Regions from separate parts of the Lachnoclostridium sp. genome, predicted to be linked through region 1. Evidence: riboswitches for the same ligand, from Rfam matches in the RefSeq annotation. Region 1 holds a riboswitch; the other holds the start of a gene.

Region 1 (15,781 bases):
AGAATTCACCTCCGTGAAGGAAGATGCAGAGTACTATAGGGTAAGCAACCAGTATTATAGTAAAAGTAAGATTGCAGACAGCCTTGCAAAAGAAATATTAGCATCTGGTACTGTAATTCTTCGAACCGATTATGATTTATCCGACGAGGAATTTCAAGATATTGTTCAATCAGTGATCGAGACCGCAAAATTAGAGGACAAATTAGATAAATTAATCGGTGGTTATTGGCTTGGTGTTATCTATTTGTCGCTTGAAAACTAAAGAGTAGAAAAGGATGATACAAAGATGAAAAAAATATTATTAGTTACTGTATTAACGATAGCCTTAGCATGTACAGCATGTTCAAAAAAAGCAGCAGTTAAGACATCGGCTGGATCAGGGTCAGGGAATCAGACACCAGTTACCCAAGTTCTTGAAGATTTATCAGAAGATTTGGACAGCTTTCAATTGCAAATCGACGATGTAATCTATACGATGCCGATGAAATATTCTGATTTTGTCTCATACGGTTTTGAGATGAATGAAGATGACAGTGAAAAAATAGAACCTAAATACTACGGCTGGGCATCCTTTCATCTAGGAGATTTAAAAATAGAATCAACTGTTATAAATGCAGATAAAAAAACGCGTTCGATTTCAAAATGTTATGTAGGCGGTATTGAAATTAAAAACAAAAACGAGAATGGAAAAGATGCCTTCATCGCTTTACCAAAAGGTATCATTTTTAATAAATCCACCTTGGATGATGTATTAGCCGCATATGGGGAACCTAGTAAAATATACGAACTTTCCACATATACGATGTACGTTTACGAATTTGGTATTAACAGGAGCGTTACAATTAATATTGGTAAAACGAGCGGCGTTGTTGACAGTTTTGAGGTTAGGAATCTGCTTGTGAAATAGCATTCCTCATTGTAGCAAATAAAGTGTTTGAAAGCAGAGAAAAGCCTATTACAAAATGGGCTTTTCTCTTTCTGTATCGAAACATATACCATATAGGATAGACCAAAGTGGATTTCTATGGTAGAATAGCGTTTAATGATTATTTTACTAGAAGGAGAGTACAGAATGGAAAAAATTAAATTAGCACTTATCGGCTGTGGCTATCTGAATGAAATCGTGGCCAATGCATTGAAGGATGGCTATCTGCCAGAATATGAACTTGTTGCTGTGTTAGGAAGGACTTATGCCCGCTCGAAAGCCTTTGCTGATCATTTTGGATGCAAAGCATGTTCCGATATCAATGAACTAATGGAGATGAAACCAGATTTTATAGCAGAAGCAGCATCTGTGAAAGCGGTCAGGGATTATAGTGAAATCGTACTTAATGGCGGTTCCAACCTTGTTGTACTTTCAATCGGAGCCTTTGCAGATCAGGAATTTTATGAAAGAGTTAAAACTACAGCAGCACGAAATAAACGCCGTGTATATATTGCCAGCGGTGCTGTAGGCGGTTTTGATGTTCTGCGTACCGCTGCTCTCATGAGCCCGATAACAGCTTCCATCAGCTCACAAAAAGCGCCAGGATCACTTTATTATACACCACTTTACAAAGATGGATTACTTGATATTACAGAACGTGAGCAAGTATTTACCGGTACCACCAAGGAAGCAATTGCAATCCTTCCAACCCATGTGAATGTCGCAGTAGCAACTGCTCTTGCCAGCGCAGGCCCTGAAAATACTATTATGAATATTGAAGCGGTTCCTGGTTTTAGAGGAGATGAATATAAAATTGAAATTAAAGGCGAAGAAGTAAGAACAGAACTTAATATCTATTCACGAACCAGTAAGGTTGCTGCTTGGAGCGTCGTAGCTGTACTACAAAATGCTGTAGCACCAATTGTATTTTAGGAGGAAGGAAAAATGTTTAAAAAATTAGTTGCAATCGAACCAGTTAGCTTGATTCCATCTGCGGAACAAAAACTTCATGATTATGCGAAAGAAGTAATCATGTTTGATGATATACCGAAGGACAACAAAGAAATTATTCACCGAATTGGTGATGCGGATGCTGTACTTCTTAGCTACACCAGCAGTATTGATAAGGAAATTCTGGATGCTTGCCCTAATATCCGCTACATCGGTATGTGTTGCAGTCTATATGCACCAGAAAGCGCAAATGTAGACATTCTTACCGCCAATGCTAAAAATATCACAGTTTATGGAATACGTGATTATGGTGATCAGGGAGTCGTTGAATATGTAATCAGCGAACTTGTACGGTATCTACATGGTTTTAGCGGAAAGCAGTGGCAAGAGCTTCCGATAGAGATTACTGATCTAAAAGTCGGTATCGTAGGTCTTGGTACTTCCGGACAGATGATAGCTGTCGCACTTCAGGCTCTGGGTGCAGATTTATATTATTATAGCCGTACCCGTAAACCAGAAGAGGAAGCACGAAACATCAAGTATCTACCAATGAAAGAGTTGTTGGAAACCGTAGATGTTGTCTGTACTTGTTTAAATAAGAACGTTATTTTATTCCAAGAAGAACAATTTGAATGGCTTGGAAATCATAAAATCATGTTTAATACCTCTATCGGTCCGTCACATGACGTAACTGCACTTTCAAAGTGGCTTTCCAATGGCGATAATGAGTTTTTCTGTGATACAGTAGGGGCATTAGGAGATAATACTGGTAAGCTTCTTGCGAATCCTCATGTTAATTGTATGCATGTGTCTACCGGACGTACCAAACAAGCCTTTGATCGTCTGAGTGAAAAGGTATTAAATAATATCGAGACGTTTTTAAGAGATAATAATATGTAAATGATTTTCTCTTAAAAAATAGGTGTGGTGACTAATTACATTATTTAAGTTAACTGTAATTTTGCCCAATTCCAATTACGATCATAACATAATCATTTTAGATGAACCTAAACATAGACATGAAGCCCGATGCCACGGGCTTCTGTTATTATAACATAAAAAATAACCGGAGGATAACCGATGTTAGAGCATGATATCTATGCAGCAATTGATGGCGAAGAAACTATTGCAGGGAAAGAATATACAAACGAAGAAATTGTTGAAATTAAAATGAATCGGATAGAATTTGATGGGATTGTCTTCTCTAAATGCCGTTTTGTTAACTGCGATTTTAGTGGTAGTTCGTTTTTGAATGTAACATTTTCAAACTGTGATTTGTCGAATTGTAGATTTCAGGACTGCTATTTTAGGGATACTAAATTAAATGAGTGTAAAGGAGATGGGAGTAATTTCAGCCAAAGCTCATTACACAGGGTAATATTTGAAAGTGGTTCGTTTCATTATTCAAATTTTACTAGTATTCTAAGCGATAATTGCTGTATGTATCATGTGGATTTTTGTGATTCTGCTTTCCAAGAAATGAAGATTAAGAAAATAATTTTCCACACAGTGAATTTATCAAGATGTGATTTCTTCAAAACAAAACTAAAAGGTGTTGATTTATCTACCTGTACTTTAGAGGGGATAACAGTATCCGATACATTTAAAGAATTACAGGGAGCCAAAATAAACCCAATACAAGCTATGGATATTGTGCAGTTACTTGGGATGAAAATTGTGTAAGAACTTAAAAGGCTACAAATAGAGTTAAAAGCAACCATAATATACTAAATTATGGAACTAATCAAAATAAATCTCGTCTAATCTATGAAAAATATAAATCATAGGATGGGAGAATTATTTTGTATGATTCAATTAAAACGGAGTGTGAAACAAAAAATTGTATCAATATTGTTACTTTTCATAATTGCATCTACGGGGGGAGGATGTGATTTTGATTCACTTCTATTTGCATCCATGCAAAAGCTAAAAGTTTATAGCAATGAAGAACTTGTAACAAGTATTTCATTTAAAGATTTAACCAAAACGAATGAAAAAGCGGATGAAAAAATTGCAAATGCCGGTACATATAAACAACTGCTTTCGATTCTTTATTCCATGAATATTTTCCCAAATGAAGAACATAAAACATTTTGGAACATTATTGATAAAGGTGAAATATTAACAGAAAGTAGCAATAGTAATGAATCTTTTAACAATACAAACCATTCCGAAACAAACACTCAGGTATCCGGTGTTGACGAAGCAGATATTATAAAAAATGATGGATATTATATTTATTATCTAAGAGATGGTATGCTTAGTATAATTAATACATCCAAAGAACTGCCTGATATTGTAAGTAAAACGATGATAAGTGATAACTACAAATCGTTCTATGATATGTATATATCAGATGACATTCTTGTTGTTTGTGGAGGAAAATACGTAGATTTTAACAACAGATCGGATGATTCCAAATCCTATTCTGATTATAGTGATATAGTAGAAACTAATTATGCGAATCCATTGAATTTTTTTACTGTGTACGCTGTGTATGATATCAGTAACAGGAAAAATCCTATTCTAAAACGCACGATAGAAATTGAAGGAAGTGAAGTTTCTTCAAGATTAATTGGAGATAATTTATATTTTGTAACTAATAAAGAAATTCCTTATATTTCTGATTTTAGTGTAAATGATTATAAAATACTTCCTATGTATAAAGATACAGCAGATTCTACTGAAATAAAAGTAATACAACCTGCTAATATATTATATTTTCCTGATAGCATAGATGCACAATATATGTTAGTTGGTACATTCGATATTACAAAAAATGATGTTGTCGTTCCACAAGCATATCTTGGTTCAGGCTCCAATATCTATATGAATACACACTCGCTATATATAAGTAGAGAGAAAAACCAACCACGCTACGTTCAAGAATCATCATCCAGTGAAGCTGTGGCTTTTTCTCTAACAACTGAGATTTATCGGTTTGCAATCGATGGCATGGATATCAAATTTGTTGGTATAGCTGAAGTAGATGGGTACCTGATAAATCAATATTCAATGGATGAATACAACGGTATTTTAAGGGTTGCTTCTGGAAATTATTCGTATGGTAATGGAATAATAACAATTGATATTAATACCATGAAGCCGATTGCTTCCATTTCAGGCCTTGCTGTGGATGAAAGAATTTATTCTGTTCGCTTTATGGGTGATGTCGGATATATGGTGACGTACCGCAATGTTGATCCGTTGTTTGTATTTGACCTTTCAGATCCATCGAAACCTTTAAAGACAGGTGAATTAGAAATACCTGGTTTTAGCCAGTATTTACATCCAGTAGGAGATAAGTATTTAGTCGGCTTTGGTAGAAATACTGAAGAAAGATTTTATTTAGACGAGGCTGGAAAAAAAGTTTCTACAGGTTCAACAAAGGATTTGGGCTTTAAAATAAGTTTGTTTGATGTGAGTAATTTATATAATCCAAAAGAAGTGTTTGTAAAAGCCTATCTTGAAGGTTCCTATAGTCCAGCAAGTTATAATCCGCAAAGTATAATGGTTGATGTAAAAAATAATCTATTTGCATTTCCAATTTTTATAGATGATTACCGCTATGAAAATAGAAGATATGGTACTGTTGTGATGATTAGTCCATCGTCTGAGTTTATAACGCTTACTGATGTCGATGTAATTACTAACAATATACATGATGCTCGTTTTTGCTATACAAATGGTAAATTATATTTTTTAACAGATAGCGTCATAGCAGTATATAGCTATCCAGAGTGTTCATTTATTAATCAAGTTAGCTATTAATGATTATAACAATCAGGTCTTGTTCCGTAACAGGATTAAAGACACAAACACCCGAAGATTTAAAAAGAAAAGCATACATATGATCTAGTAGAACAGCAGAAGAGAGCAGGGTACCTGCTCTCTTTCTTTCAGTATAAGGAAAAGTTCGTTTATCTTGACTTTTTCTTGTTAATCATTATGGCTCGATTCCCCAAACAAGCTTATTGTTTAAATATCCTGTAACTTTTTCAGAATTTACGTATTGGCTACTGGATGCATTAAATGAGTAATCATCCGCTTGGTTGTAATTTGACCAGTTTGATTTCGCAAATCTTGTTTGGACTTCTGCACTTTGCCCAGCTTTAAGTGTTCCAGCGGATGCTGTAAATGTAATTTCCAAACAATAATCAGCTCCCGTGCCTGGCTTTGCAAGCTTAACAAATTCACCCTTTACGTTTTCGCTACCGTTACTTGCCCAGTCACACCAGAAGTTCTGTGATAGTTCACCATCAATTGTATAGTAGTAACGAAGTTTTACATTACTCAAAACGATATCTGAGTTTCCAGTGTTAAGTAGTTTAAATTTTGGTGATATTCCATTGGTGGATGCGCTTGTATTTCCGTTAAAAGCTTGAATTACTATATTTCCTGTAACCACGGGAGCAGTTGTATCAATGACATTCAATGTTAAAACAGGGTTATTACCAGCACTAAATTGGAATGTTAATTTGTTTTCACCAAGTGGTAGCATGGATAGATAGGATTTAAGTAATACAATTGTATTGCCTGATACCGTATAATCCTTGTTGATAACAAGTGAATTGCTATTATTCATAACACTCACAAGCGAAAGTCCGTTTAAGTTAACTGTTACGTTGATATTTTGCTGTTTCTCTACTGCTTTATCAAAGGTTGCATTAACCGGAGTAATAGTAGCACTCGGCGTTGAATCTATGACATTAACTTTTAAAACAGGATCTTTTCCTTTATCAAAGTCAAAAACGAAAGAATTCTCACCCATTGGTATTTGGGAAAGGAAAGTTTTCTTTAATACAAGATTATTTCCGCTTAAGGTATAATCTACATTTAATTTTAATGTCGTTGTACCTAGTTTGATTGAATTCAATGTATTTCCATTAAACACTATGGAAATTGTTTTATCGCTTTGATTCGGTGTATATTTATCAAATGTTATAGAAGTTGGTGTGATCGTCGAACTTGGTGTTTGATCATCAACTTTTAAGTTCGGTAACTCATCCAATGTAATAACATAATTGCTTTGATAAAGCTCTTTTAGTGTTTTGGGATAATTATTTGCAGAGCTCATGAGATACTCACCATACCATGGGCAGAAATATAGCCAACCTGATTTTTCCTCGGTTAGATTTTGAAGACTTGGAACCGTGTCATTCTCTGTCATAGCAACCATTTTCTTACCGCTTGTTAGATCAACGAGCTGATAGAATATAGTTGTAATAGCATCTTCATTTGGAACACCGGATAACCCGTCATAGCGATTATAGACTGTATTGTACTTATCATACCCGACGATATCTACCATATTGTCACCAGGATACCAAGCAGGAGAGGTGCTGTAAACATAGCTGTTATACGTCCAAATTAAATTATGTAATCCATAGTCCTTAGTTAGCCTTGTATATAACATTTCCCATAATTGCTTATAAACCTTTGCACCTGCGGATGCCCACCAGAACCACGCACCTTCTCCATTTGCTCCACCATTACCTTCCGCCTCATGATATGGTCGGAATATGATAGGTATGTTATTCTGCTGTAAAATAAGCAGCTGCTCTGCTAAATTATCAATTGTCATCATTACATATTGGTACTCTTTTGTACCAGGAATAACAGCATTTGCAGTTTTAAAATTTGTTTCCGTTGGCTTATAGGTTGTCTTTTGCCAATCCACAAATTCACCGAGCTTATAGGAATTAAAATCTTTTGGAACAGTAATATGCCAGCATCCCGTAGCAATACCGTTTTTGTTATTAACCCAATTAATAATACGATTTGTTGTGCCATCTTCCCAACCGTATAATGGATTATAGTTCATAAAATCAAATCCTCTGATTGCTGGATACTTACCTGTTAAATTGTAAATCCAATCAAACTCTAATTCTGGATTTCCGTTATTTCCGCCTCCATAGATCTCTTGCTGTCCAGAGATGATATGTTTACCATATACCTCAGTCAAATATTTCATTAGAATTTTTGTTTCTGGTGTTGCCTGGCTATCGGAAAGGGTAGGAGCTACAATTAAACTATCTAATTTCGCATAATCCACAGTGAAAGTATCAAAATAAGCAAATCCCCAACCTCCCTTAATTTGTATTGTGTTACTGCCTTTGGTTAATTTATAAATTCCAAAGTTAAAATCCGACCACACCGTAGTGTATGGCAACATAAAAGAGCCTTTATTCATGCCGTTTACGCTTAAGTATTGAAGTCTACCATCAGGGCTTAACTCTTGCATATACCGAGTGGATATCGTATACATACCTGTCTCTGGAACAGTGACATCGAAAGTTAATGTGCCTGAGTTCTGCATCCAAACAAATCCTGACCCTGAGTATCCAGGCTTTGGTTGTCCATAAATTGCAGTAACAACTTGAAGCTCAGAGGATAATCGCGTATTTTCGCTTTCGATAACGAAAAACGCAGTGCCTGCACTAACTGGTACCGTAATAAAACCAAACAGCAGCGATAGTGCGATAAGAAACGTACTTACTTTTTTAACTAATCCTTTCATTTTTATACTCCTTTCTTGTATTAACCTTGATTTGTCAAAGTTAATTAATAAAATGTTATATAACCCCTACAATTTAAAAATAGCACAATTCCCATATAATGTAAATATTTGTGATTATATCTAGGAATAAATATCTACCAAAAGATCTACTTGACTACAAAGCAGTAGTTCAACTATAATATTGTAATATAGTTGAGTCATTATTCAACTATTATAACTGAGTGAAGTGTTAGAAAAAATTCTAAGTTAGCACATTACGCTGAGCAAAAATTTCTAAGTCTCACACTAGAAGATCGAGAATGAAGCGTTCTTCTTACTGATTGTTTGTGCCACAAAAGTGGCATGGTTGCCTACTTGCAGGCATGTTTTTGAGAAAATAAAGTTCATTAACTCAGTGAATTGCTTTGCAAAACACTGTGCAGATATTATGCCTGCGGCTCAAAGTTTGCAGGCTATGGAAAGGCAGGGGAATTCATATGAGAGTACCTGATATTAACTGTGATTGTGACGTTATCCATGCAAATATAGTTGAGAGAGTCAGACAATCTATGCCTGGAGAAGACGAGTTATATGATTTATCTGATTTCTTTAAGGTATTAGGGGATAGCACACGTGCCAGAATTATAAGTGCATTGGATATTAATGAGATGTGTGTATGCGATTTGGCAGTATTATTAAATATGACGAAATCAGCAATATCACATCAATTAAGATCATTAAAAGAAGCGAATTTAGTTAAATTCCGAAAAGAAGGAAAAGTTGTTTTCTATTCCTTAACCGACGATCATGTCAAGGATATCTTTGAAAAAGGATTAGAACATATTAGAGAAAAATTATATTAGAAAAAAATCATATTAGATATTGGTCTGGATAATCGTACAGATATTGGGGGTTGCAGTATCCTTGAATCTTACACAATATAAGAAAACCCAGATATCGTAATTAGCAAGTCACAATCGTAAATTATCCAGGCGAAGGAGAGCAATATGGATATACAATGTAAATTAAACTTTGAATCATTAGAAAATAATATTATAGATGTAATAAAAGAAGAACAAATTAAATTAGGCTATAGAGAAGAAACCTTACGATTATATTATCCAATGGAATCTATAAATAATTTATTAGGTGCAGAATTAACAAAAGAAAAGCTTTCGGAAGTTTTATATGAGTTTTGCATCTATTTAAAAGAACGTTTTGGCAACGTAGAGTATTATCGTAACAACACCCGATACTGTTTTGTAATTCCTCCGAAAGGAGTAACTTATGTCCATAAAGAGGTGAACGACCCAATTTTTTTACAGAAATTTATCGAGACAATAAGTAATCATCATTGCAGCATAGAAGATATTCTATTGGTATTTCATCGGTTTTCAGACAAAGTCATATGTGATAAAGTAAGCAATGGAGAATTTGATTATTTAATATATTTTGAAAATGGTGATCCAGATGCATATCGTTATTGTATAAAATTTGAAGAATGCCATGCGACCTATCATAGATATACTTATACTGATTATGTTAGTTTTGGATTCTAACTATTAGATTGTGACTAATAGTTAGAACAATTTTAAATTAGGGTAGTAGAATAATTTGAAACTACAAAATATGTACCTTTCATTAATATATGAGCTGTTTGCACATGCGAACAGCTTTTTTAGTACTCTAACAAAACGATTCCTATTCTTCTTTTATCATTTTAATCTCATCAAAACATCTCTTTTGAAGAGCTTTAAAGTTTTCTTCCACATCTTTTCGGATACAATTAATAACTACATTAATCGTTATTGAAGTAAACAAAACAATGAAAGATGAATATCGGACTATACTATGAGATTGCACATAAGAAACTATAAGTGCAATACAGGAAATTATAATTAAACCTAACTGAACATTTTTTGTTCTCCTCATTTCAAACATATCGGCCTCCAAGAATTACATTTAATCCATATGAGTATTGTAAATTTTCCCATATAATATGTCAAGCTAATGCGGTTATCAATAAGACTAGCACCTAATTAAGTAGTTGACCGATTGAGCAAATTGATTTGGGAAGGTTTTAACTATGAAGGTAAAATACCTAAGATAGACGATGAAGTTTATCTTCCAATAAAACATGCTTGGCTAAATTATAACCGTGATATTTGTAGTGTTGTTATAGCACCAGATGGTAGTTATGCATCCTTTTGCGGTTTCTGGTATGATAATAAAACTCAAACAGGGCTTTTAGAACCAATGGTAACCTCAAAAGAATATCGTAAATCTGGATTAGGAAAAGCTTGTGTATATAACTCATTAAAAATATTACAATCGTATGGTTGCAAGAAAGTGTTTGTAACACCTGATGAAGAACCATATAATTATTATTGCAAGATAGGGTTTGACAGGATGAACTACACTCAGTGCTATGAAAAAATATTTGAATAACAAGTAAGTGTGTCAAAGCGGATATTCGTAATCCGCTTGCGCTACCAGCTCTACCTCATTGCCACTACGTGGCATTTTAAAACAGGCAAGTCCATACCCCCGCTTATGTAAGCGGGGGACTTCCCTGATGAGGTTTTTTCTATAAAACTAATATGCATTATTTTTCTGAAATACTTTATAGAAACAGCATAGAAGAGAAGCGGTCAGGCGTAAAAAAATCCTGACCGCTTTTATTCATTTTATTTACTGTATTTTAAACGAAAATAGCTAAAACTTCTTGTCATGCATATTAATCAGATACATTTTTGTATCAATTGTGTATAGAAATGATTATAAGTCTACTGAACCTTAAGTTTCTTAAATACCTTTACTAATTCATACCAAAAAACAGAAACAACAGCTATTCCAAATGCTCTTATGAACTGACTAGTAGATAACGATGCAAGCTTTAAAAATCCTGTAAGTGGCGTATACAGAATAGCTAGCAATCCTAAAATGGTAAATACAGCGACAATCCACATTACCTTATCTTTTACAAGGCGAGCAAAGGACTGTATTGCAAAATCGTGGTCAGAGCTATTAACTAGAACAAGAAATAAATTCGATAGTATAATGATTGTAAGTCCCATTGTACGAGCCAAAGATGCATTATCCTCATTTCCTGCAAGAACTGTAAAATATGTTGCAAATGAAGAAGCAAAAATCACAATACCCTGAACAACGCTCTTTAACAGCATTTTAATATTCACAAGTTTTTCTTTTGGATTACGTGGTTTACGCTCCATAATATCCGATTCAGCAGGTTGTCGCTCTAAAACAATCGAACAGGTAGGATCAATTACCAATTCAAGCAGAACTACATGAAGTGGTAATAAAAATAGTGCAACTGGTGCTATACCAAGCATAGGGGCTAGGAGTGAAGCAAATGCAATTGGGATATGAATCGTAAAGATATAGCCAACTGCCTTACGGATATTATCGTAAATTCTTCTTCCATCCTTTACCGTTTCTACAATTGTAGTAAAATTATCGTCCATTAAGATAAGGTCTGCAGCTTCACGAGAAACCTCACTACCACGTTTGCCCATAGCGATCCCGATGTCTGCATATTTTAAAGCAGGTGCATCGTTTACACCATCGCCTGTCATTGCAACTATTTCTCCGTTATCCTTAAATGCCTTTACAATTCGCATCTTATGTTCTGGTAAAACTCTAGAGAAAATACTAACATCCTTAACCTTCTTACGAAGTTCTTCGTCCGTCATTTTACTTAGTTCATCACCTGTAATAATTTTGTCACTGTTTGGCATACCAATTTTTTTAGCAATAGAAGAAGCAGTAATTCCATTATCACCTGTAATCATAACAACACGAATACCAGCTTTGTTACAGACAGCGATATCTGCTTTTATACTTTCTCTTGGTGGGTCTGCAAGACCAATCAGTCCAAGGAAGGTTAGGGAGCAATCGGTAATTGTCTTTGGGATCTCCTCATCAGTTTGTGGTTTCATAGTTGCAACTGCAATGACACGAAGTCCCTCTTTTGACATCTCACAGATTTTTTTCTCACAGATTTCTAGTTCCACATCAGTTAATTTACATATAGTTAAAATACGTTCTGGAGATCCTTTTGCAGCAATTATAATTTCACCATTTCTTCTCCAAACATGCCCCATCATCTTTAGTTCATTCGTAAAAGCATATTCGGTGATTAGTTCACCGCTAAATAAATGATCTTTGGTAATGCCAAGACTGTCACAGTGAGATAGCATCTCTTTTTCCATTGGGTCATAGACATCAGTTTCGCAACCAAGCCCCATTGTTTCACATAAAGTATGTGTATCACTGTCCATGGCCCAAGTGTCTTGTACTTTCATTTGGTTCATTGTTATTGTACCAGTTTTATCTACACACAAAACGGATACAGCCCCAAGAGTCTCAACAGATGGAAGTTTACGTACCAAGGATTGTTTTTTTGCCAAACGCCAAGCACCCATAGAAAGAAAAACTGTTAGAATAACAGGAAATTCCTCTGGAATCATTGCCATTGCTAGCGTAATACCAGACAGTATGCTTTCAATAATTCTTTCACCGATTTCATGATCAGGAATATTAAAATAAGTGAAGATACCAACAAGCGTTAGTAGAATAACTGCAATACCTGCACAAAGCTTAACAAGACTTCGTGTCTGCTTTTGAAGTGGTGTATCTTCATTGGGTGCTAATGCAATATTTGCTCCGATTTTTCCGTATTCGGTTTTAGTACCTATTTTATCGACCAAGACAGTTGCAGTTCCCTGTGTAACAAGTGTACCAGCATAGCAATAATCTTTTCGCCAATAGTCAGATGTAGCTTCAGCATTTTCGGTATTCACCTTCCAAACGCCCTCTGCCTCACCAGTCAACGATGATTCGTCCACACAAAGGTCATTGCATTTAACGATAATACCGTCTGCTGGAATTTTAACACCTTCATGAATCATCATAAGGTCACCTGGTACGAGGTCTGCACTTGCAATGGTGGTTTCCTTGCCATTACGAATAACTGTAACATGCGGGGCAGTTAAGTCTTTTAGTGCATTTAATGTTTTGTCTGTTTTCCATTCTTGAATGACATCAATGCTTATAATACCAATAACGAAAATTAGCATTACAGCACCATCACGAGGTTCTCCAAGAATGAAATAAATAATTGCAGCAACAATTAGGAGCAAAAACATTGGCTCACAGATAATATGAAAAACCTTTTTTATAAAGCTTTCCTTCTTTTGCGGTGTGAGTTCGTTTTTACCGTATTGTTCCTGCAATATTTTTGCTTCGGCAGAGGTTATTCCTGCCATGTTAACTTTGTTTGTCATAAAAGTTACCTCCGTTTTTAGCCTTCTGGCATTCGTTTGATAGCTCTATGGCACTTCGTTCCTCAGTTATGTATTCCAAAAAAGGGTATAAAAAATCACACCTATGGAACACATTACTGTCCCACAGATGTGAATTAAAATTCAATCTGTTGCCGCAATTAGCGGCCCAGCCCCATGACTTTAAATTAATAAAGTTCATCGCCTGCTCAGTTTGTACTGTTGATCGCGCACTCGAAATGAATGTAATGCAGTGCAAAGAGTTCAATTGGATTATATCATACGCAATATTCTATGTCAATGCAGTTGTGTAAATAAATGTAAGTATAGGCGGATACTCGCAATCCGCTTACGTTACTTTCCCTATGAGGTTAAATATTTATTGATTTCATAACTGAATTATGATATAAACTTTATATCCCCCTATGGGGGTTAATTTAAATCACTGGAGATAGTAAAATGAATGACAAATCTAAAAACTACTTAAAAATTATTGTTTTTCTTGCATTCCCAATCATTATTGAGAATATATTCCAAACACTGTTAGGCACGACAGACACTTACTTTGCAGGTAAATTGAACGATAATGCAATTGCTGCTATTGGTGTCACAAATCTTATCATGAATATTTTTATTGCTTTTTACACAGCTATCAGTGTAGGTGCTTCTACGGTGATTTCAAGGTTCATTGGTCGTAATGATAATCAAAAAGCAGGCGATGCAATTAAACACTCTATCATATTAGGAATGTTAATTGGTACTGTAATTGGAGTTATAAGTCTAATATTTTATAAACCTATTTTACAGATTTCTGGTGCAACAGAAGAAGTTATGGAGTATGCAATACCTTATTACATAATTGTCGCAGTTCCGTCGATTTTCCTGTGTTTAACACAGATATTATCTAGTTGTTTTAGAGCTAGAAAAGATACTAAAACACCTATGCTTGCAACTGGGGTATCAAACATACTTAATATCATTTTAAATATTCTGTTTATTAATCTAGGATTAGGAATTGCAGGGTTGGCATTAGCTACAACAATTTCAAGAATTATTATAACAATCTTTTTATATTACAAATTAATACATCAAGATTCCAGTTTCAAAATAAAGCTTAGAGGTTTTAAAATAAACCATGAAATACTTAGGTCTATTTCAACTATTGGTATTCCCGCTGGAATTGAAAAATTAATTATGCGAATTGGCCAACTTGTTTATAATGGGATGATTATCTCATTAGGAACCGCTTCCTATGTAGCCCATAACATTGGTGGAAGTATTGAGGGATATTCTTATATACCTGCATTTGGGTTTGGTATGGCTACAGCAACTTTAGTTGGAATAAGCTTAGGTGAAAATGATGTAAATAAAGCTAAAAAAATTACTTTTGTATCAAATTGGATAACAACAGTTATTATGGTTTTCATTGGAATCCTATTTTATATATTTGCACCACAGTTAGCATCTATATTTACAGATACGATTGAAATAAAAGAAAAGGTAGTTATGGTACTTCGATTGATTGCATTTTTCCAACCGTTTGCAGCTTTGACACAAATAATGACAAGCGCATTGCAAGGAGCAGGCGATACCAAGTTTCCTATGTATGCAACTTTAATTGGCATTTGGGTAATACGAGTAGGTATTGGTTATCTATTGGCTGTTACTTTTAATCTCGGATTATTTGGTGTGTGGTGCGGATATGCAATGGATATTACAATAAGAGGTATCCTTTTACTTATTAGATTTTTAAGAGGCAAATGGCAAAAAATCATGATATAATAGATATCAAAAATAGAAACCTTGGAGGAGGGTATGAGTAAACATAAACATTCCAATGAAAGTAAAAAGGCAGTGATTAATCGTCTTTCTAGAGCGATAGGGCATTTAGAGTCTGTTAAAAAAATGGTGGAAGAAGATGTAGACTGTAGTGAAGTATTAATTCAATTATCCGCGGTAAGATCGGCAATTAATAATACTGGAAAAGTAATATTAAAAGAACATATTTCCCATTGTATAGTTCATGCGATTGAAGAAGGGGACGAAGAGGTTATTCAAGAATTAGATAATGCAATAGATAAATTTATCAAATAATATTTGCAC
Region 2 (15,781 bases), on a different contig from region 1:
CTTTAATAAATATTGTGATGGTTCAATCATTCATCAATTCATGACAAGGAAAAGTTCACGAAACATGCTTTTCCTCGGTTAATTTTATCCCAAAACCAAGGATAAATTTTTAATTGATTATTCATATTATAACATATTAATAATAAAAAAAGCAATTTTTTACATTTTTATTATTACAATAATCCTCATGCAAATGGAAAAATTCATAGAATTACTTACGTTTTCATTGCTTAATTCTCGCCTGAGCTTTTCCTTATCATAAATAAAAATCGCAACTCTTTAACTTCAAAGAATTGCGATATTAATAATTTATTTTTTCAATTATAGTTCTGCTTCCATCTCTACAAAGTCATCATAAACAGTCTTCACTCTGAATCCAACCGATGTATATAGTTTTTGAGCAGCCACATTAAATCGATGAACTCCGATAGTCAGGTACTTACAGCCTTGTAACTTGAGATAATCAATACCTTTCGTTAACATTATCTTACCGAAGCCTCGCTGCTGATATTTTTGGTCAATTAATACACTTTCTATATAGTATTTCTGATGTTTCTTATCAACGGTAAATGCGATTAAACCAATCGATCGAAGCCCTTCCGTTAGTACGAACAATTTTTGTTTATATGCACAAGCTATACATATCGCTCTTTGCGCATTGTTCATGAATTCCAATTGATCATCACGCATTGAGAGCCTCATCGTATCCCAGAGGTTATCTTTATTAAAAGGAACAAGCTTCGTATTCTTAGGATATACAAATGCTGCCGCTGTTTCCTCTAAAAGTTCTTTCAAGAAATATTTGATTCCTTCTCTTGTACGACTTATCATATGCTCACTATTCGTTAGGTATAAAAAACCAAGTTTTGTATCCCAATCTACACAGATATTACAATTCCACCCTAAGCTACCGTAACAAAAATCACGTACACTTAGTAAGCCATAAAGTGAATTAAAGGCAATGCTTTGACCAAACGTTACTGCCGTAGAAATAGCTTTCCATGCCTTCTCAGATAATAACTTCTTTTCTACAACAGCATTCAGAAGCTTCTCTGCTTCTGCAGAAGTCATTGTAAATGTATTTTTTTCATCCGGCTGATATTCACTATTCAAAAAGGCAGTATTCCGATATACAGAGTAAGGGTTTGTATCTGGCTGTTTGTATACAGCATGAATCATTAACGGTTTAAATATTTCATCTTGTACAAAGTCTGCCAAACTTTTCTTAGATGCACGTTCAATTACTTCACGTATGAATAATGTTTCTGACATGTTATCAAGATCATCTGTTGGCTCTGTTCCAGGTGCACATGTTAATTCAATGCCGTTTACACGAGAAAGTACTTCATCAAATGACCATGGAAAAACCAAAAGTTTACGCTCAATGAGGCTTCTTTTTTCGTCGTCCACTTTTTTATATTCATCTGTTTTTTGAAGTTCCTTCATAATTTGTCCATTAAAAAAATCGGGTATTCCAGTTTGCTTTAAGCAAAGTTGCTTCACACTTATTTTCGAAGCATGACTATATTCTTTTATGTACTTATCAAGAGTATCGGATAACTTTAATTTTTTGTCATCAATTAGTTTACCAATACATAATCCCATTAGAAAACGATTATGGTAGGGTAATAAATAGGTGCTTTCCTCTGTAATAGGTAACTTCTTTGCTCTATCAGCAAGACCGTAAACATTCCTATGGCAACATTTGTCATCCTTGTAAATTGTAACTGCACCAGAAGCTCCCCATGTTATGGCGCAATCTTTTATCTTGTTGTTTATTTCTGTCATATTAAGCATCGTTATGTACCTCATCTACTTTATTATCACTTACCCATTACTTTTCATGTTCTCATTACTTTTCACGTTCTCGTTACATTACATAATTTCATCTTGTTTCGTTTTCAACATTTCTAGCATTTCCGATACTATTTATTAGTTATGTGGTAAACACTAAATTACTGCTGTATTTCATTGATTAAAAACCTCTTAAAATCTTGTAAATCTTCTTCTTTATATTCTAGCCCTTTCTCGCCTAAATACCACTCATTTATAGCATTATCAATAATATATCGAAATTTTTCAGGAACATAATTTCGCGCCCAAATTCCCCCATCATACTTTGATAATATAATCTTTTCTATTTTGTAGGATAGGATACGTCCGAGAATTAATATATTACTTGCAAAATATCGTGGATTATACGCTCCGAATTCATATTCATTTACATCATTACTGATTGAATTCCAAAAATCATCCTCTGGTACTACTGGGAAAACTTCCCCAATAGGTTTTCCATAAATACAAATTCCACTTTGATTTGTAAGGTGAACATGACAAGCGATATCCGCATCACAGAAATCCTCGTCCACAATAAAGCTTCCCTTAATATCACCAGTTAACAATTTCTTGTAATGTTCTGTCCATGCGTCACTGTAATGGTATTGACATGGTGTTGGATACTTCCAAGGGGTTAAGTCGTTTAACCATATCACTGACATTTCAAGAGGTGATGGTTTTACATCTATGTTTATTATATTACTTGAAATGGAAAGCCTTTCCTCTCGATTAATTCTCCTGTCACATATGACTAATATATCGATATCGCTAACATTTTCCACAAAGCAATTTAAGGCTATAGAGCCATGTATGTAAATTCCTACCACAGATTCACCCAAACATGTTAACCATATATCTTTTACCTTATCAATTTGATCTTTTACATCTAGTGGAAGTGTTTTGTAAATTTTAAAATCCATGCTATTTTCTCCTTGTATGTTAAGAAAATATTGAATAATACGTAACTCCTATTATATCATCACAATTTGCACAAATCAATATTTACCAAATTACTATACGCCTTCTCTTACACAATATCTGAGCTACATCTGCTTTGATTTTTCCATATATTATTTGTCGTATGTACTTTGGTGCATAACTAATTGATTCTTGCATTAATACCCAGTCGATCAACTAAGTCAGGGGCAGTTGTTTTAAGGCCGTGATGCTAGCCAAATTTCCGTCATTTATTATTTAGTTTTATTATGTAGTATAAATGGATATGTTCACCTTGATTATCCATAATATAACAGATATACTATAGAAAAAGGCAGAAAACTTGCAAACTATTTTTCAAATGATTGTTTGTGCTTACATTGCAGATACCAACTAAGCAAAATGTGGCATATAAGGAGAAAACTATTGGTTGATAATACGAAGAGCTCAAATTTCATATGCTTAACTTGTGGACGTTCTTTAGATTGTGCTACTTCCATTTGCACCTGTGGAGGACGCTCAACAAGACGTCCTAGACCAGAACAAGAAATAATAGAAGAAATAAATCAAAAAACAAAAATAAATTGGAAATATAGAAAAGTGGCACCAATGCTTTCTATCGCTATGCTTGCTATGATTTTTCTGGGGTGTTTACTTACAATATATAATAATTATTTGGGTATGGCTGTTATGGGTTTGGGAGCCCTAATATTAATGGGATACTCACTTGCAGGTCTTTATTATAATTGTTGTCCATTTTGCGGACGTTTTCTCAATAGAGTTTCTTTAAGAGATGAATATTGTCCACGCTGTGGTAAGAGAATAAAGCCAATAGAGAAACATAAATATACACCACCGAAAGACTTCTGAGATATGCGAAGCAAATTTTATCATTTTGGGAGGTATTGTTATGAGAAATCAGGAAAGATTAGATTTTAATATACAAAAAACACGCCTTATAATGGACGTGTTTTTTATTTTTCTCTATTTTTCTTTCACGTTATACTAATAAAATTCCGTTGCTTTTACTTAACCGGAATTCTAAAAGTAAATAATTGTTTCATACAATTAATCATCTTTCTGTGATGTAAATTCGCCATCCTTTCGTCTTCTCATATCTGAATGTTTTATTTCTATATCAGCGCTAAGAATATACTTACATTTTCTAATCTCATTTTTTATTTCCCTGTTATCCAAAAAGTAAATCTCTGTAGCAGCCCATAAAAAAACCCAACTTATTACACTTAAAATACCAGCTAAGTAGACATAAGAATCCCACAATCCCAGAAAAATCAGTCCAATAATAGTTCCTAAAACCCCTAGAATAATCGCCTTAATCTTGTTTTTCCTGGAAAAAAACTGATTAGTTTCCAAACGATCGGAAAATGTACTTGTGATTGCAGTTTTCAAAGGTGAAATATCAATATTACTATTACTAAAAAAGAATATTTCATGCTCTTGATTTCTAAGAATACTAATTTTAGAAATAATGTATTCTACAAGATCAGAATTTAAATGAAAATCTTCAGGTGGATAATACCGTTCAAACAGGTCGTCACCTTCGTTTAGGAATACTTCAATTCTGTTTTTTGGGTTCAAGTAGGCTTACCTCCCTTATTGACACGATTTTGCCGGTAAACCGGTAAATGCTTTATTAATAATTAAATTTCATCAATATATTTTTTTATCTTTTGCATTTTCAAATCAGTCTGTGAAATAATTTCAGCACAATCCTTTAGTTCCTTAACAATTTCTTCTGTTGAATTATTTTCTATATTATTATTTTCTAAAGTATTATTTTCTGTAATAATATTTTTTGTAATATTATCTTTCCCTTTATATTTTAATTGATGCTCTAAGCTTGCCCAAAAGTCCATTGCTATTGTTCGTATTTGTACTTCAACCCTCATTGGTTGTTTGCTATCAGAAAAAAATACTGGAACCTCCACAATCATGTGATAACTACGATAGCCGTTTGGCTTAGGATTTTTTATATAGTCTTTTACTTTTAGCACAGTGATGTCATCCTGGCTGGCAAGCATTTTGGCAACTTTATATATATCATCCACAAAAGAACAAATAACGCGAATCCCTGCAACATCATTTAAATTCTCTACTATACTCTCCAATGTTATTTCTTTACCTGAGTCTTTTAACTTTTTTGCAATACTCATAGGTTTTTTTATACGTGAAATTATATTTTCTATGGGTGAATGGCGGTTATTAAGAGAAAGCTCATCGTTTAATATTTCAAGTTTTGTTTGAATTTCACGTATTGCAGCATTATATTTCATCATTAGTTCTCTAAAATCAGAAATATAGTTAAGAATTAGATCTGGATCGTCAGGGAAAAATGTCTTGATAATTTCAGCTTTTTCATCCTTATCATTTTGTTTATATCGGTTTATCATATACTTTCCTCCAATTTCTTAATAAATATTCTTTATCATTTGAATAATATATTTTACATTAACAGATTGTCTTCCGATTACAGCAATATCAATAACAGCGTCGACATCGTTTAATTTAAACAGGCATATAATCTCTAATCATACAATCATCTGAATATGTATTATTTTACTATTTTACATTATATTTGTTAAAAATATGTGTTTAAAATATGTATTTAAACGATAAACGCACTAGTGTGACACTTCTTGCTGTCACACTAGTGCGTTTTTTGTAAATGAGTTTTGGGTATGGTATGCGTTGTTGGTCTTGGGAGGGGAGTATTAAGCCCCTTCCCCTGCATAAACATTAGGGTTATAATTATTTGGGCTCTTAATCGTAAACACTAATTCTCCAATCTGCTCTTCGCTTAAATTTTGTGGTTCAACACCATAATAATGGTTTGCTGCTTCTTTTACCCCATAGCAGCCTTCCCCAAAATAAATAACATTAAGATATAGCTCTAAAATTTCATCTTTTGAATAATTTCTTTCTAATTCAAAAGCAACAAGTACTTCAGCCACTTTTCTTTCCATCTTTTTTTCAAATGAAAAGTACATATTCTTTGCAAGCTGTTGGCTAATAGTACTTCCACCTTCCACAAAAGAACCTGCCATTACATTATGAAACATTGCTCTCGTAGTTGCAATTGGATCCATACCAAAGTGGTAATAAAATCGTTTATCTTCTGATTGTATCAACTCCTTGATATAGTCTTCTGGAATTGTATTAAGTTTAAAATACCCTTCTTTTTCTTTGATATTATCAACAACGCTTTCCACGCTATTTTCTTTTACTGCATTTTGATACATTTTATATCCACTTGAAATGACCGGTATAGCTTTGGAAAAGCAGAATATAAATGCTGAGAGTATTATTAGACTAAATATCCAAATATATTTCTTCTTCATATAAACCTCCTCATATATCTTGCAAAAACTCGCTTAATCTTTCGTTTTCGCAGTTTTCTATTTCTGATTGCTTTATCATAGAGCCAATAGCTCCTCGTATAACAGAAAATATATTAAGTATCTAAGTTTATCTATCTTTTAATTAAAAACTATCTCGTTGAGGATTCATTTCTTTCCTCGTATTTTATGATGAAATTATATCATGAAGAAATTTTATCATCCATCGATTCATCTTACAGATAACTTACATTTATGTAATATTGAAAACTAAAAATTTTGCTTTTAAATAAAATAAGAAGCAGACAAAATACATCTTGTCTGCTTCTTATTACTACTCTAATATTATATTACATCCTCAAAAATTATTTAATATATTACGTTCTAAGCAAGCTACAACTGCTTTATTTAACTTGATTACTGCTATGAAAGAGATTACTCGTTCTATAATTTCTCAATCGTTTTCAGCGATTGGAATGTTGAACAAAATATATTCCAATTCTTCATTATTTTCAGTTATCGTAGCTATTTTAACTCCTAATAAATCACCGTCTAACCTAAGATTATGTTTTCTCATATAGGAAAATGGTTCTTGAAATATGGCTTTCTCATGATTTAAAGTGTTTTTGTTTATTTTATCAATATTGACAGGAAGTTTTTCCAAACTCATGAGAGTTTTTCTTGTATTATATCTTTCTGTATACTCATTTTCCTCAATATTAAACTGTTTTAAATCTGATACCTTTACAGCCCATCCCATATTGATATCTATTTCATCACATTCAATATCTTCTTTTCTAATTATGTATACCATCTGTACTTCTGGTGCCAAATATAAATATTCATGAATTTTTTTAGTACGATTTTCTTCTAACAATAAATTTGCACCACTTTGATATAATACATAGGAATACGCAATACAATCTCTGATGTAAAGATGTTGATAAATACTATTTGTTTTCTCCAAAAGAATCAGATCATCACTTAATCGATGTCTTAGGTTTGTCAAATAAGCTATTTCATCTTGCATATTTTGATCTTGTATTTTATACTGTTGAATTAATTCTTGAATATTATAATCTTTCATCTCAATAATATCATTATGTGCAAATCCATATTTTCTTAAGGATCTAACTGTCATTAACCTAGTGAGATCACCCTTATTGTAATATCTGTATGTATTATTTAAATCTCGTTTTGATTTAATATGGCCATATCCTTCATATCGTCTTACTGTGTTAGTTGACACATTTAATAATTTAGCTAATTCACTAATCTTATATTTCATGGAAATCCCCCAAAATATCATGTAATATTTCATCTTAGTTGTAATTATTATATTATATCATAATACTTTTGGTTGTCAATTTCCCGTCATTTTGATTATTTACTATTATTTATACGTCTTTTTTTAGTGTATTTTGTTTTTTTCATCTATCTTTTTCATGATATCATAAAATTAGTTTATTAATTATGAAATAAAACGATCACAATCCCATTGACTTTAGACATTGGATTAAGGTCGCTATACGTAAAAAGGTGAGACTACTTAGAATCTCACCCTCTACTAGAAATGATAATAAATTTTCTTTATTTATATTGTTTATAACCTACTTATAAATTTGCACTTTCGTTTTGACAGAAAGTAATTTGCCATTTTTATCTTTTACACTAACAACTACATAATCATCCCCTACAGATTTTGCGGATACAACAGCAGTTAATTTACCATTATTTATTCCAACGATAGCAATATCTCGCTTTGTAGTTTTCCATACAATATCTTCAGTTCTAAAGCCATTGACTTCCACTGTAAATGAAATTTTATCTCCTATCACCATGGACGATGTTGCCCTCTTAAACGTAAAGTTAGCTTCTTTTACTGTGACTTGTTGTTGTAATTGCTTTGTTTTACCATCCGGCAAAGTTACTGTAATATATATTATAGCTTTTCCTTTACTCTTACCAACAATTTTTCCGGTTTGGCTTACTGTAGCAATCTTAGTACTACTAGATTTATAACTAAGCTTCATTTCACTTACAGATAAATCAGTATTGGAGCTTGTAAAGTCCTTTACAACTTTTAGTGTACTTGGGTAACGTAAGCCTACCCATTCCCAATCCTTTGTTCCTCCGATATAAATATTATTTTTGGAATTTGCACTAATCTGATCAAGTAGCGGCACTTCGATATCTTCAGAAGGCTTCGGTGTTATATCAGGTGTTGGTTTTGGGTTTACGTCTGGGTTTGGATTTGGTGTTACCTCTGGTGTTGGACTTGGTGTCACCTCTGGTGTTGGTTTTGGTGTCACTTCTGGTGTTGGATTTGGTGTTACTTCAGGAGTTGGCGTTGGTTCAGGGGTTGGCTCTACAATAACCTCATCTTTAAAAACTGCGCCAATAAAACCACCATCCGTTGAGAATGAGGCATATTTACTATTCTCTTTTATTTGTAGAAAACCATGAGTATTCATGGAACCGTCTGAGTTTCTCCATACAGTATGGAAATCAGTAGATACATCTGGTGCAACGATATTAACAAAAATATCAGTAGCAACTGGCGTAATCACTGTTCCAACTTTATTTGCTGAATCAAAGGCTCCTCCTATACTTCCATCATATTCATAATATTTTCCACTATTCATATATACAATTTTTGATCCAATCGCTGATGTAATCTTATCCGAAGCGATTTTATTGGTACTGATACCAATTGCATCGTAAACGGTTGGTCCGTTTGCACGATCAATCTGGAAATTAGCCTTTTTACTTCCACTATGATAGCTGTTGTTAAATGATGTAATGTTTTTAAACGTAAGTGGTGCAGGATTATTGTTATCTGTAAAACCATGTGCACCATTTTCAAATGCCATACAATTTTCAACTATGTGTGGTGTAGCAATTCCCGAACCTCCGAGTTTAAATCCGTTCATATCTCCGCTTGCACTACCTGATCCGTTCGTTAATTTACCATTTCTAAAGGCAATACAATTTCGAATAGTTACTACTCCTATTGGACCAGTTTCTGACTTAGCATATAAATCCCATCCATCATCACTGTTATTATAAGACATACAACCATCAAATACATTGCCTTCGCCACAAGTTAACTTTGCTGCGAAACCATCTGCATTTTCACCTAAAGCATCGCTGTTGTTAAAAGATGTACAATTCTTAATTAAGTTATAACTAGGCCATAAATCTATGGTTGCAGCTGCAGTATCATAACGGCTTAATTGTAAACCAGTATCTCTATTTTCATAAAACTGGCACATTTCAATTATGTTGTGATGTCCAGAGAGTAACATACCATTATCTCCGGCACCTTTAAAATCGATTCCATACCATTTCCAGTAATCTGCATCTTGTACAAGACCACGATTGCTAGGTAAGCACACCTGCTCCGAAAAATCTAAAATAACCTTGCCACCCATATAATTTCTTACAGTCTTATAAGTACCGAAACTACCACTGTTCCATTTTTCTACAACAATCGGTTCACTGTACTTATAGTTTCCTGGTAACATCCAAATTGTATTACCAGCTTTTATTTTGGTCAGTGCAACTGTAAGCTCCATTGGATCAACAATTGTACCTTCTCCTGTTTCTGATGCATTTGGTGCTACAAAGATGTCTCCATCTACAACAGACTCCGGAGGTGTTGGTGTTGCTGTAGGTACAATGGTTGGTGCTACTGTTGGTGTTACTGTCGGCTTATCTGTTGGTGTTGGTGCTTCTGTTGGTACTATGGTTGGTGTTACTGTTGGTATTACTAGATCATCCAAAGATAGACTCATATAAAATAAATTAGCAGTATCTGCTTTATTTATCGCATATTTTATTCCAGCTAATACAGGAATTGTTAGAATACCCGTTTCTTCATTCCCTGTATACTTTATACCATTCACTTTTGCATTAACTTTACCAGTAGTATGGTTAAATACCATGGTATAAATACCATCTGCAGGCGAAGTAAAAACTATCTGTGTATCGGTTTCCATTTTTAAACATTCCGTAAGAGTCATACCATTGTATGTAACGGTACCTTTATTGTTCGCCAGATTAGCCAATCCTGGAAACAAATAGAAAGAACTTGTAAGTTTTTGTGTTGTAAAATTATGTGAATAATCTCCCCTAATTGGTGGCTGTGTTGGTGCTATCGTTGGTTCTATTGGTGATTGTGTTGGTACTATGGTTGGTTCTTCTTTTTTGTCTCCTAATCCACCAACGGAAACTAATTGAGATGTATAATTCTTAATTTCTGCTTGTAACTCAGTAATAATTTCATAATTCGTATCTTCCGCTTCACTCAAAGTCCATTGAAAATCTCCACCGTTAATACGTCCTGCATAAGATTCAATCTTAGCTTTCGCTTCTTCTGCAGAATCTACGGAATATGGATATCTTCTACTAGGATCGGTATCAAAGTTATTGTATCTTGTTCCTCCTTGTACGGTTACAACATCAGCTGGGATTTGCTCCTCTCTGCTCTTCACTGTATAGGCATCAATTTGTCCCGCGTCTGGTGTTGTATCTTGATTTACAAATCGTTCCTGACCAATCATATAATTTCCAAATTCTTTAATAATACCGCCATTTTCTCCAGAGAAAGTTCCCTTATTGGTATAGTTACCTGTATTAGGATCATATTTATCGGTACCTTGGCCAGAAGAAAGCATTGGGTATTGGCAATTCCTAAAATAATTATTCTCTACAAATGCAGAAGCTCCCATTGCAGCTCCAATACCGTATTTTGATACGCCATCAAAATAGTTATTATAGATGTGTATACTTCCAAGTCTGATTCGTGGGTGACGTGAATCTGAATGGTCAAACCAATTATGATGATATGTAATAAAAAACTCTTGGGTTTCCGTCATTCCTGCTAGACTAGACTTACCCGAATCCCAGAAGTGGTTATAAGAAACCGTTACATTGGTGGAAAAACCTTTGATATCTACGGAACCGTCTCCCTTAACCTGGTCTGAAGCACGCCCTGGTTCCCCATAAAATAAATCATTGTTATGAACCCATACATTCTCATTTTTAGTATCCAATGAAATTGCATCATCACCAAACCACATGATTCCTAAGTTTCTAATCTCAATATTTTTACCTTCACGAACTAGAATACCCCAGCCATAAGCTGTTGCATCGTCTCCGATACCTTCTAATGTCACGTTAGATGTTTTCTTTATATTTAATAAAGAGCCACTTACTCCAGCGGGAGTATCTACTTTACCAATTATACGAATGATAAGAGGCCTTGTATCTTTCCCTTTTTCTCTCTTTAGCATGATATCAGCAATACCAGTACAAGTCTCAGAACTAGAGCCTGTTATTACATCTAAAGTAACAGTATCTTTGTTTTTATTGGTAAGATAAATAATCTGTGCGCCGTTTCTTACAGTTCCATCATTATTATATCCACCGGAACCAGTTTTGTAAGTTGAAAACTCTGAAAATGCAAATCCTTCTCTTGTATGTGCCGATACAATTAAAGTATCAGTTACCGCTGCACTCTCCTCAACTTCTATCCCAGATACAACAGGGACAATTTTAAGAACATAAATACCTTCCGAAAGCCCTACGGCATCAGCCCTATAGTAAGTTGGATATTCTCTAATTAATTCATTGTCTAACTTAACATAAGCAGTATCCGCTTCATTAGCATTCTTAACATACACTACATATCCGTCTACCCCGTCCATAGGCATCCACTTCACGTATGCAGATTCTAACCATCCACTACTTTCGATAAGGACAATGTTAGTACTAGATGCTTTTGCAACCAGACTAAGCGGCGATGGAATAATTGTTGTTAGCAACATTAATGCAGCTAAGAACATTGCTATCCGCCGTTTCAAATTTAACTTTTGCATTGAAACCCTCCTATAAATACATTATTAATCATTGGGACAAAGTCTAGTATAAAGGCTGACATGCTGTCATAGTCAACCTTTAATTCGTAAATGAAATTGTAAATATAGGAGTAATATATAGGAGAAGGCTAATCTAGCATAGCCTTCTCCTAAAAAATGTCCTGTATCTAGTATCGAGGCGGGTTCCAAAGGTACCTCGCTTCAACACTTGGCATATAACCAATTACTCCTTTGCGTTTGCTTCGCGTCCAACCGAAACATTATCTTTTGTACGATCACTAAGTGCTGGTACTGGATGATCCGTATCTTGATAACGATAATCCTCACCCTTAGAATCTATATAGGATTGTATCACTATATGCGTTGGCACTTCTTCCACTGGCTCATTTACAGCCTTCTGGAATTTGAAGAAATTCTCATCACTACTTAAGGAAGCTACATTTACATACTCTTCTTTTTTGGATGTGTTATGAACGGTATTTGCAAGAATATCACGTACATATGCTTTATTCTCGTGTAACGTTAATAGTTGAGGGAAATTACCATCTGGTATTACTTCCTGCCAATCTTTTTTCTCATATTTCTTTAGCATGTCTGCTGCCATATGAAGATGAGCAACTTCCTGATGAAGATGCTCTTCCCAGATACCTTTGATATAAAGGTCAGTTTCATCCTCAAAGCAAGAATAATAAAGATAACATTCGGTATACTCATGCATAAGCAAATTTTCTAAGAATGTTGTCTTAGTATCTAATAAACTACCATATTGAGTAACATGCTGTTCCTCAATTAGTCCTATTTCTTGATACAACTGTCTTCCAAGATCATCATGATCATATAAAGCAGCCACATTCATATAATAGTTCATCGTCTGCTGTTCTGCCGCTGTAATAATAGCTACATTTAGCTTCGTAATTGGGGTAGCCGATTTACAATTAATAAAAAATCTCACATTATCAAATGGATAACGATGCTCAGAAATGGTAGGACGACCTGGCATAATCTCAGCATAATTGCCAACCAATTCCTCTGACTTAACCCCCATCGTAGCCTCTAACAAATCCGAATAACGATATAAATGGTCAAAGTCTTCTAGCAATGCAAAATCAAGAGCAGCTTTTACATTCTTATCTGGCTCTCTCTTCGCTAACTCAGCGGTAAGATCAACCGCTAGCTGCTCATAGCTTATGGTATGCTCTAAAATTGTCTCATCCTTAGGTTTTAACGAAGCGATAGCTTTTTGTTGTTGCTGTTCCACTCTTCTTATCAATGCTAAGTCTCTACGAATATCATTATTCGGACAGTTTCTCTGAGTTTGGTGTCCAAACCAAACAGATTCAAATTCTGTTCCATTCATTAAGATAATTCTGGTTTTCGTATATGGACTTACCTCATGTTTATTATAAGGTCTTAAGTAGATTCCACTCCAATTTTTAAAAGCGGAGTCAACAGATTTCGGTTTTTCTTGAAACGGGTTCATTTACAATCTCTCCTTTCTTGAATGCTAGGCGGTTAGTTAAATATAGACATTCAAGAAATAATGTTCCCAAATTAACCCATAATATGTACATCTTTTTTGCGAAAGGTATCAATATACCGGGGATTTTCTTTAAGCAATTTTCTGTAGCATCCCAGATAATAAAATTAGCATCATTTGTGGATACATTGGCTTCTTTTAAAACCTTAAACCAAGCTATATAAAAAATAACCATGAAATAGCTGGATTTATGTTCTCCTATATCAGGAACTACAGGCACTATTTCATTCAGTTTATTATTTACGCCTTTTTTAAATTTTTTATAGAAATCAATTCCATACTTTTTAATATAGTACTGTTTGTTTATGTTCAAAACGACATTGCTCATAGCTTTTATAGATTTAACATTATTCATAAAAACGCTCCTTTCATAATAGCAGTCAGAATGATTTCTTTATTTAAATAATATTATTTTATGTACAAAAAAAGCACATCTATGGGAACATACTTACTGTCCCACAGATGTGCATCCATAATCACCTGCTGCCATAATTAGATGGCCCAGCCCCATGACCTTAAAAAGGTCCATCGCCTGCTCAGTCTTTACTATTTGTATCTCATTAAGAACATATTACAATATAAAGATACTAAATTATTATATCATGAGCAATCATTTATAGCAATTTGGCTTTATTTTATATACATCAATCATTTCCGTTCGATTATCTATCTGACTATCGAACAACTGCAAGAAAAGCAGTCTTGATACCTAACAGGTAGCTACCTCTTTGTTATCCTTTTTTTTGTCCTTGTGTATAAGTCCTATTATATACGAGGATAAAGTAACAGTTATCAAAGAATAAAATATTTTTTGTACTGGTATATAACTAAGTGACAATAATAGTACAACAAAATCAGTTGCAAAATATGCTTTTGAAATATTACATCCAGAAAGTTTAGCAATTATCAATGCAAGGGCGTCATCACCACCGGAAGCGCCACCCATACGAACTACAAGACCAACACCGATACCAACAAATAATCCACCTAATATAGCTGCAAGCAATGGTATACTACTTAAATCAGGAATAATAAATCCAATATGTTCAAAAATATTATAAAAGAAGGAGAATCCTACACTAGCAATCAAAGCATTTTTTAAAAATTCCTTACCCAATAATTTAAATCCAATAAAATAGCATAAGGAATCTAAGAATATCCCTGTGATTCCTGGAGAGAGTCCCGTCCAATGTTTTAATAATAAAATCATTCCAAGTACACCGCCCTCCGTAATATTACTTTGGCTGTGTATATTAAATAATCCAAAGGCTAATATAGCAACTCCTAATAAAAGAATGCCATAATGCTTGATTGCATCTTTTCTTATGTTAAATTTCTTCATTTCAACCTCCACAAAACTGATTAATTTCTTTCCCTATTTATTTCATATGCAATTCAATGAAACTTTCTCTGAATAAAATAAGAAAGCCATACGTATGACTTTCTTGACATGATATACTATAAAGGATATAGTAACTATATTGTCAAGAAAAATATTGGAGGTTTTTATCATTCATGAATACGAAGTTTACAGTCGGTGAAATTGCTAAATTGAGCGGACTATCCAAGCAGACCCTTATCTACTATGATAAGGAGGATGTATTTAAGCCAAAATTAGTTGACTCCAATAATAACTACCGTTACTATACTGCAGATCAAATCGAAGTATTAGATAGCATACTAATACTTAAGGAAATTGGATTATCCTTAAAGGAAATCAAAGATTTTATGAATCATCGTAACAGCGATAATGCCATAACCCTACTAAAAAATCAGCAAAAAGAAATAAAACAAAAGATAAAACAGCTTTCTTTAATCGAAAATAGATTGAATTATAAATTAAGAACTTTGCAAGAGTTTGACCGTGTCAATGAGCGTGTTCAGATAACTACATTAGAAAAAACGGAATATTTTGCAATAGAACCGGTAACAACTCCTAACGGGCTATTAGAAGTTGATTTAGCCATAAAAAGACTGTTAACGAAAGCGAATAATAATAACTATCCATATTATTATCAAATAGGTGATATGGTTTCCAAAGAAAATCTATTATCAGGCAATTTTATCTGTTTCGAATTTGCATTTCTTCCACTGCAAATAGCACCAGAAAAAGGGACCTATCATAAGAAAGCAAAGGGGACTTATGCAAAATGTTATCACCAAGGACCTTATAAAAATATTACTGATACTTATCAGTTCCTTCTTGATTATATAAAAAAGGAAGGTTATCAGAT

The links. A riboswitch is a leader RNA that binds a small molecule or an ion and turns the genes downstream of it on or off. The one in region 1 is predicted to bind nickel and cobalt.
Region 2: another riboswitch for nickel and cobalt. It lies ahead of RTP52_RS04295 (hypothetical protein); the one in region 1 lies ahead of RTP52_RS07190 (cation-translocating P-type ATPase).

The regions. Positions count from the first base shown of each region.
Region 1 covers NZ_DAMADT010000007.1:106,574-122,354, forward strand. Annotated here, with positions in the region: gene RTP52_RS07135 (transglutaminase domain-containing protein) at 1-262, shown strand, start outside; gene RTP52_RS07140 (hypothetical protein) at 287-907, shown strand; gene RTP52_RS07145 (aspartate dehydrogenase domain-containing protein) at 1,073-1,858, shown strand; gene RTP52_RS07150 (D-isomer specific 2-hydroxyacid dehydrogenase family protein) at 1,871-2,776, shown strand; gene RTP52_RS07155 (pentapeptide repeat-containing protein) at 2,957-3,559, shown strand; gene RTP52_RS07160 (beta-propeller domain-containing protein) at 3,683-5,647, shown strand; gene RTP52_RS07165 (X2-like carbohydrate binding domain-containing protein) at 5,823-8,396, opposite strand; gene RTP52_RS07170 (ArsR/SmtB family transcription factor) at 8,873-9,238, shown strand; gene RTP52_RS07175 (DUF3877 family protein) at 9,383-9,934, shown strand; gene RTP52_RS07180 (hypothetical protein) at 10,077-10,316, opposite strand; gene RTP52_RS07185 (GNAT family N-acetyltransferase) at 10,431-10,823, shown strand; gene RTP52_RS07190 (cation-translocating P-type ATPase) at 11,162-13,681, opposite strand; NiCo riboswitch at 13,796-13,901, opposite strand; gene RTP52_RS07195 (MATE family efflux transporter) at 14,138-15,460, shown strand; gene RTP52_RS07200 (metal-sensing transcriptional repressor) at 15,494-15,772, shown strand.
Region 2 covers NZ_DAMADT010000004.1:27,897-43,677, reverse strand. Annotated here, with positions in the region: gene RTP52_RS04345 (LuxE/PaaK family acyltransferase) at 1-30, opposite strand, end outside; gene RTP52_RS04340 (GNAT family N-acetyltransferase) at 322-1,797, opposite strand; gene RTP52_RS04335 (aminoglycoside adenylyltransferase domain-containing protein) at 1,956-2,756, opposite strand; gene RTP52_RS04330 (hypothetical protein) at 3,199-3,642, shown strand; gene RTP52_RS04325 (hypothetical protein) at 3,841-4,371, opposite strand; gene RTP52_RS04320 (GTP pyrophosphokinase) at 4,434-5,183, opposite strand; gene RTP52_RS04315 (biosynthetic peptidoglycan transglycosylase) at 5,505-6,131, opposite strand; gene RTP52_RS04310 (MerR family transcriptional regulator) at 6,583-7,416, opposite strand; gene RTP52_RS04305 (pectate lyase family protein) at 7,739-12,010, opposite strand; gene RTP52_RS04300 (hypothetical protein) at 12,234-13,490, opposite strand; gene RTP52_RS04295 (hypothetical protein) at 13,456-13,902, opposite strand; NiCo riboswitch at 13,997-14,097, opposite strand; gene RTP52_RS04290 (YitT family protein) at 14,257-14,889, opposite strand; gene RTP52_RS04285 (MerR family transcriptional regulator) at 15,063-15,781, shown strand, end outside.